Regions from separate parts of the Pseudoalteromonas sp. DY56-GL79 genome, predicted to be linked through region 2. Evidence: riboswitches for the same ligand, from Rfam matches in the RefSeq annotation. Region 2 holds a riboswitch; the other holds the start of a gene.
What was found. Region 2 has a riboswitch for cobalamin ahead of NO992_RS12045 (TonB-dependent receptor domain-containing protein). Riboswitches for the same ligand answer to the same signal wherever they lie in the genome.
Positions count from the first base shown of each region.

Region 1: it holds a riboswitch for cobalamin, as region 2 does, so the genes downstream of both, NO992_RS02790 (ABC transporter ATP-binding protein) here and NO992_RS12045 (TonB-dependent receptor domain-containing protein) in region 2, are expected to answer to the same signal.

Region 1 is NZ_JANHZS010000003.1:52,851-57,067, forward strand. It holds gene cobT (nicotinate-nucleotide--dimethylbenzimidazole phosphoribosyltransferase) at 1-422, opposite strand, end outside; gene NO992_RS02785 (iron ABC transporter permease) at 415-1,440, opposite strand; gene NO992_RS02790 (ABC transporter ATP-binding protein) at 1,437-2,234, opposite strand; cobalamin riboswitch at 2,303-2,431, opposite strand; gene NO992_RS02795 (histidine phosphatase family protein) at 2,450-3,049, opposite strand; gene nqrM ((Na+)-NQR maturation NqrM) at 3,130-3,342, opposite strand; gene NO992_RS02805 (FAD:protein FMN transferase) at 3,443-4,217, opposite strand, start outside.
Region 2 is NZ_JANHZS010000015.1:5,192-9,408, reverse strand. It holds gene NO992_RS12045 (TonB-dependent receptor domain-containing protein) at 1-1,856, opposite strand, end outside; cobalamin riboswitch at 1,891-2,137, opposite strand; gene NO992_RS12040 (YajQ family cyclic di-GMP-binding protein) at 2,492-2,974, opposite strand; gene NO992_RS12035 (VanZ family protein) at 3,205-3,477, shown strand; gene NO992_RS12030 (ketopantoate reductase family protein) at 3,470-4,217, shown strand, end outside.

The sequences.
Region 1 (4,217 bases), on a different contig from region 2:
GCGGGTTGTTTATGGAAAGCATGAGTAATATCGCCAAGTCGCTGTGAGCACAAATTCGGCGCAGGCTCGCATGGCACTAATGTGCCACAGTCTACTACGGTTAACTGCCAACCAAGTTCTCGACAAAAGACATTGATCGCTGCACCGCCCTGCACAAAGTTTGCAACCATTTGCCCAGTCACTTCGCTTGGCGCGATAGAAACCCCGTGACTTGCAATACCATGGTCGCCCACAAAAACAAACATTGCAGGGCGCGTTATTGCTAACTGCTCTATGTCTAATTGCGCCTGCCCTTGTGAGAAGATCTGTACTAGCTGCGCAGCCAAGGCTTCAAGCTTACCAAGCGCACCTAGCGGTTTGGTTTTTAAGTCAATGCGCTGTTGAATAAGCGTGTTTAAGCGAGTATCTAACGGTTTAACCATGGGTAACTCCGACGCCTCCAGAGCGGCGATTTTTGAAAATAAGCAATGCTAAGAAGAACACGCTGCCAATGGCGGCGGTGATCACACCCACAGGAAGTTCCTGATTATCGATAAGCGTGCGCGACAATACGTCCACCCATAGCATCAATAGCGAACCGCAAAGCGCGGTGGCCACAAGCCCAATGACCTTTGCTTGCGAGATAAAAAAGCGCACGATATGCGGGATCATCAAACCTACAAATCCGACTCCACCGCACGCAGCCACAAGTACTGCGGTGAGTAAGGAGCTCAATAACAACATACCTATTCGCACTCGTCCTACATTCACGCCAAGCGTGGTGGCACTCTCATCTCCGAGCAACAAGGCGTTGAGTGGCCGACGCATCACTAAAAGCGTGATAAAACTCAGCAACACGACCAAACAAGGAAGCCATAGCCATTGCCAGCTCGCCCTTGCAAACGAGCCTAGATTCCAAAACAAGATTGCACTGATGGCTTGAGGGTCACTCCAATAGAGCAACAAGCTAGTAAAGGCACTGAACAGAAAAGAAAGTGCGACTCCCGCCAAGAGCATAGTTTCCACCTGCTGCATTGCATTGCGCTTTGCCACAAATAAAAGCAACAAAATAGACAGCAAACTTCCGACAAATGCAGCCCCAGACATCATTAGGCTAGACTGTGCACCAAATAGCGCGATAAGTACCACCACACCAAATGAGGCACCTGAAGAAATACCAAATAAATAAGGATCAGCTAGAGGGTTACGCGTCACGGTTTGCAAAATAAGACCTGCTATCGCCAGTCCTGCTCCCGCGCTCATCGCCAGTAACGTCCGTGGCAGACGAAGTTCAACTACCACTCGTTGTTGAAGTACGTTGGGATCGAAATTAATAATCGCTTGTATAACTGTATGCCAAGATAAATCAATCGCACCGATCTTTAGTGCCATCAGCATGCTAAAACAGCACAAGCTCAATAGCAGTATCGATATCAACGCGATCCGCTTTGCGGCAATCATAACTGATACCCATAATGAAAGCGTATATGTGGAATCTCACTGTTATTTGGCGGATGACGGACAGTAGAAACCTCTGCGCATACCCCAAAAACTTGGCTTAATAGGGTTTCGTTAATGACTTCAAGTGGCGACCCATCTGCAACAAGCTCACCGTTATTTAATACTAATAAGCGGTCGCACAAGGCGCTAGCCAAATTTAAGTCGTGAAAAGACGCGATGATAGTAACGCCAAGTTGTTTGGCCAGCTCCATAATTTGGATTTGATATTTAATGTCCAAATGGCTGGTGGGCTCATCCATTATCAATACTTGAGGCGCTTGCACCATAGCACGTGCGATCATTGCCCTTTGCTTCTCCCCACCAGACAATGAGCTAAAACATTGCTCCAATTTATGGCTCAATCCAACCTGCTCAATGGCATGTAAGATTGCCTGTTTTTCAGCAGCCGTCGTTGTCGCGAGCAGTGATTTGTTTGGTGTTAGCCCCATCAATACCATATCAAATAATGGCAGAGTAAACTCAGCGGGGATCTCTTGTAGCACCACAGCAACATTTCTCGCGTAAGCCTTACGTCCATAACTAGCTAGCGGCTTATCATTGAAAAGTAGCGACCCAGAACTTGGTGCTGTGTATTGATATAAAGTGCGCAGCAAAGTCGACTTTCCAGCACCATTCGGTCCGAGCAAACCAATAAATTCACCCGAATTAATAGCAAAGCTGAGTGCCTTTAAGATGGCTTTACCACCAAGCTGCACGCTAAGTTTATCGACTTGAAACTGTGGAGTAACTGCCATAGCACCTCTGATTGGGCACGGCAAAGTAGTAGCTTATAGAGAAGCGACAACTTTGACTTAAGTCTGCCCGCTTAAGTATATGGATAGGCCTTGGTATCTGACTTATGCAAGAGACAAGGCTCAAGCACTTACAGTTGCGGGGACAGTTGAGGACTCACACCTCATTCCCAATATCTGCCTATCACGAAATTTGCAATATTATGAAGTCTAGACGTCTAAAATACAACTTTTGGCCAAGCAGTTTGGCTGCTGTCGTAAAACACCTCAACTTTTACTATACCCGCATAAGGAATATCTATCTTCGATTGGTATGCAGTAAGCTCTGGCGATAGCTCAAGAATAAGTGCTACAAGCGCTTTTATTACTCCTGCATGCGCTACGACGGCGATACACTCTTCACTTGGCGACGCCAAAATACTGTGCCACCACGTTGTGACCCGATGATGAAAATCATACATAGACTCGCCCTCAGGAGGCGTGTGCAGCCAAGGGTTTTGCCAAAAATCGCCAATACTTGGAGATTGGGTTTCTCGCCAAAGCGTATCATAAGGTTGTCCATCCCATAATCCAAAATCAAATTCGGCGAGATTTGGCTCCACGTCAATGGGGAGTTGATACTGCTTTGCAAAGGCTGTAGCAGTATTCAGGCAGCGCTTCCTTGGAGAGCTAATAATACGCTTCGGGCCACTTAGACTCGTTAATGATTGCAGCAATTGCTGAGCGCCTATGGTACTGAGCTCGGGATCTGTCACTCCAAGTAAATGGCCTGAGAGCGTCGTTTCACCATGACGAACAAAATATAGCTGCCGCTGCATTTTTACTTAACCTAAGGTTTGTTACCCAAAAAGCAAAAACGCAAGCTAAGCTTGCGTTTTCAATTAATATCATTCTACGATTACAGGATCTGGTTTTCTTTCCACATCTCTTCTTTTGCTAACCGCTTTTTGCGTTTGTCGCATGGATCGTCGCAATCACAAATTTTGTCAATGCCCATTGAGCCTAAACCACCACAACTACTGGCCATGGATTTCTTTTGTACGATAACGCCTACAGCCATCGCAACAGCGATAAGCATAAGTAAACCGAAAGTAAGGAGGAATAAAGACATTATCTAGCCCCTTTTATTGCTACATTGAATTGAGTGACGACGCGCAAATTATACGCTTTCATGACGTCACTCACAATTAAATTATGGGGTGTTGTAGAGCTTAATTCAAGTACGGCTGAAATGCTTCACTCGCGTAACTCTTGATCCCTTCAGGACTTTTATACATCAAATACACGGGGAGTTGATGCTCAGTGGCATACGCCTTTGCACGCTCCGTGCCCATCACAGTCAATGCTGTTGCTAAGCCATCAGCCGTCATCGCAGATGGATGCAGTACCGTTACTGATACTAGCTCATGTTTAACCGGGCGACCTGTTGTTGGGTCAATAAGGTGTGTAAAGGTTTCACCATCCATTTCATAGAAAATACGGTAGTCACCTGAGGTCGCAATGCCATTTTTGCCAGGCTCTATCACACGGTGAATTTGGCGTTGACCAACAGGCGCATCAGGTTTCTCGATAGCAATACGCCACTCACCATCCGGCTTCTTACCTGAAACTCGCAGCTCGCCGCCAATTTCAACCATATAGTCATGAATATCATGACTCTCAATTACCTCGGCGACCTTATCTATACCATAACCTTTAGCGGTTGCAGAAAATGATAATTCAAGTCCAGCAATTGTTTTAGCGAGGCCACTGTCATTTAAAATGAGCTTATCGACACCGATACGAGTGCGCATATCGTCTAACTCAGCCTGTGACGGACGCATTGTTGGTCTTTTGTCAGGACCAAATCCCCACAAATCGATAAGCGGTCCCATCGTAACATCAAGCGTTTTTGTCGACTTCCCAAGGCGGATAGATTCAGCAACTACCAAGCGAAAGTCTTCACTGATAGGCATAACGGTATTTGCCGCTAAACGGTTGAACTGG
Region 2 (4,217 bases):
CTATAGCTCACACCAACGTAGGCTTGTCTACCTAGTGGCTTATAGCCCAGTAAAGAGCCATCTTTTGCTTCGCCCGCTGTGGCATTGAAATAACGCTTATCGGTTAAGTTTTCAATACGGCCATTTAACTTGAATCCGTCGAAAAACGTATAGTTAGCAGCTAAGTTAAACAGCGTATATGACGGTAAAGTCACTGTATATGCACCTTCAGCTCCCCATACTTTATCGTCGCGATTACCTCTATGGACTAAGGTCAGTGTTGCGTCGACATTTTCCCACTCTTTACTGACTGAATAAGTTAAGGTGCGTCTCGCTCTGCGCTGTAATTGCTTGTCGGTATCAGCGTCTTTAGCACTCACATAGCTTGCATTTACCGTATGCTCGATACCAAATTTGTCTTCAATTTCAACAGAAAGATCAGCACCTTCAAAGTCAGCGCGCTGAACATTGTAAGGGATGTATTTCCATTTATCATTTTGCTGATAAACGATTTTATCGGTAATACGGTTATCGTATACCGCAGCTTCCACACGAAAGTTCTTGCCGCTCCATGTGACAATAATTTCGTTATTAGTGGCTTCTTCCGGCTTAATATTTGGGTTAGGCAGATAGTAAGGACTATCAATCACAAACGCCTGTGATAAAGAAGGTGCTCTAAAGGCAGTACCATGATTCAACTTAACACTCAGGCCATCCATGAGTTGCTTGCCTACAGCAACCGTATAGGTGTTTGCACGACCATGAAAATCATAATCATCCGTTCTCAGTACAACCTCTGCCAGCCAATTTTCATCGTTGTAAAACCCACCTAGTGCTAAAGATAAGTTATCACGCTCAGGCTCTGAAAAAGAGGCGGTAGAATCACCAACATCTTCATTTAGAAAGGTAAAGTTACCAGTGAAGATCAAAGCTTCAGTTAAACTATATTGCGACTGATATTCAAATTGGCTGCGTTTGGTGACATAAGCGTTATCGTCAGCACTATTGCCGATTTGAACGTTTTGTTCCTTACCTAAGCTGTATGACGCACTTTGACTAAACTTGTCAGTACGTCTTTTCCACGCCAACTTATTGGTGTAGTTATGGAAACGGTAAGCATCACTACCAAAAGAGTCATACTCCCCCTCACCTTCACTGTACTGTGAACGTAAGCTAAAAATGCCACTTTCTTCATCACCATACTGCACATTTAAACCGGCATTACCGTTATAATATCCATCACGGTCATGGTTTTTTGTGATTGCAGCTTCAGGGTCTTTCTCAATCACATCATAGCCATCGGTATGAGTGTAACCCGCATTAGCTGCAATACTAAACTTGTCTTTTTTGTAATTTACCGTCGCTTCGGTCTTGGAGTAATTGTTACTCCCAGTCGTAAGCGCGATTGTATTGTTATTCCCTTCGCGACTAATAATATTAATCACGCCAGCAATGGCATCTGAACCATAAATTGCAGCTTTGGCACCACGAATAATCTCAATTCTTTCGATGCTATTAAGTGGTAAATTAGTGAGCGAATTGTCACCGGAGTTTGCATCCGTCACTCGAACCCCATCGATTAACACTAGCGTATGCTTAGCATCATTACCGCGTAGAAATAAACTCACGCTTTGACCAAAGCCTCCGTTTCTAACCGCTTGAATACCAGCGACATTATCGAGTAGCGATACGACATCTTGAACATTGCTTTTTTCAATATCAGCACGACCTATAACCGTAATGGCAGACAATGCGCTTTCTAGAGACTGTTCAAATTTATTGGCAGTAACAGTGATATGTTCAACATTTTGATCCGCAAATGCTGAAAAAGAGAGCGCCGTCGCTATCGCCGCGCTTAGAGCAGTTTTATTTAACATGGTTTCCCCTAACTTGTACCCACCGTACAAGAACACAAAGTGACTGTTTCAAGGCCGGTCTCCGGGCTCAGTAAATCTGCAGATTGGCAGTTCACTCTACCGTTGCGGGGGCAGCGCTGGCATAGAACCGATCCAAGCTAATCACGTGTAATAAACTGTCTTACTCAATTTATTATTGATTAACGCAATTAGATGTTCCCTTGTGTTCGCACCAGTTTCCCGATTATCTATACACTTAGCAACCACACTAGGTTGTGTACAGCACCTTGAAAATGCGAGGCTATTGTCTTGGGTTTCGGAATGATTGTCAATGGACGTCTAGAAATCCAAAAGTGCAATCTATGCACTTTTGGAACGAAGGAAAGCGTAACTAGGACCTGTTGACCTTTGCTGTTTGATTTTTGTTCTCCTGAGTGTGTTTTGATCGCGACGCTCGACTTGTCGCCTAGTAATCTAGGCAAAAGTTGAGCAACAATGAACAAAGCGCACTCAGGGGAACCCAAAGGGCAGCGCTTGATTGGCATTTCTACTGTGTTATCGCCTAACTTACATAGAATAACTATGCTACGCAGGCTCTGCCTTGCATAAATACCAATCAAACTGCTGCAAAAACAAACTTGAAAGGTCAACAGGCCCTAGTCGCGGAAGTTTTTGAATTGAAATGGCTGACCAAGCTCACCGGTACGAACCAGTTGCATCGTTTCTTGCAAATCGTCACGCTTTTTACCCGTTACACGCACCGTATCGCCTTGAATTGACGCTTGAACTTTAACTTTTGAGTCTTTAATAAGCTTAACCAGTTTTTTCGCCATCTCTTTGTCGATGCCTTGCTTTAACGCCACCTTGCGCGATACGTATTTGCCAGAGCGCTCAATGTCTTTTAACTCGAAGCTTGCTACATCAAGGCCGCGCTTTGCCGCTTTACCCACTAACATATCGAACAATTGCATAACTTGCTGTTCTGCTTCCGCTTTGAGGTTGATCATTTCACCGCTTAGCTCGATTGACGCATCTACGCCACGAAAATCAAAACGCGTATCAAGCTCACGAACCGCGTTGTCTACGGTATTTTTTGCTTCTGTCATATCAATTTCAGATACAATATCAAATGAAGGCATGCTTCTCTCCTAAAGTCATTTTGGCTCGATTATAGCAGTTTATGCTTAATTTGAGTTACTTTAAGTTTTTAAACAACGTATTAGGATGTTCACCCAATGGACAGTTTTCGATGGTATACTGCTCGCTTAGTCATACAGAAGTAGGATGTATTGTGACACGGCGCGTTTATAAAGCTCTTTTGATTATCTCTTTAATTATATGTACGGTGCTATTCGCAAAGGAAATTAGCTTGTCTCCAAAGCTGTTCCCAAATATCGATAAAGTGGCACATTTTGGTGTGTTTTTTGTGCTTGCGTTTATCTCTCACCATGCTTTTAAAGTGAAAGTATGGACACACATAGTGCTACTGTCCTTGTATGGTGCAGGAATTGAGTGGATGCAACATACACTACCGTACCGCCAAGCATCTACCGCTGACTTTTTAGCTGATTTAGCCGGTGCGGTCAGTTATTTTGTTCTATTTTATATTTGGGCAAGTTGGCGCAACAGAAAACATGGCTAACATACATATTTTAGGTGAAGGGGCGATAGGATTACTGCTCGCCCAGCATCTTAGTCAATCTCATCAAATTACGCTGATCACTCGAAATAAACGCGCAGCGACTTATCGCTATCAAACAGCAAGTATTCAACAAACCATCCCATGCAGCACAAAAACGCTTGCAGAACTTCCAGCCAGCAGTATAGATACGCTAATCATTCCCGTTAAAGCATATCAGGTCATCGAAGCACTCCGAGCGCTTCGTCCTGCTCTTTCAAAAAATGGCACGCTAATTCTTAGTCATAATGGCATGGTAGATTGGTCTGGTGAGTTAGCTGCGCTTGAAAAAACACAATCCGCCTACTTCTTAAGCACATCCATCGCAGGCTATAAAGTCGCAGACACGGTGCACCATACAGGACAAGGTGCAACTTGGTTTGGGCCGCTAAATTCACCAGCTGAATGCCACTACCAGCGCGTATTCTCGCAACTGTTTAGCACATTTGAAAATGCCCAAACCACGTTTGATATCATGCCAACACTTTGGAAAAAGCTGGCGGTTAATATTGCCATTAACCCATTAAGTGCATTGGAGCAAGTCGCAAATGGTCAGTTAAGACAGCCCAAATACGCAGCCCAAATCCTTAATTTAATGAATGAAGTACAACTAGTGGCTGCAAGTACAGGCGTAAACTTAGCGCTTAGCGAGCTAGTCACGCTTGCTTACACCGTAATGGCACAAACCGCAAACAATCGCTCTT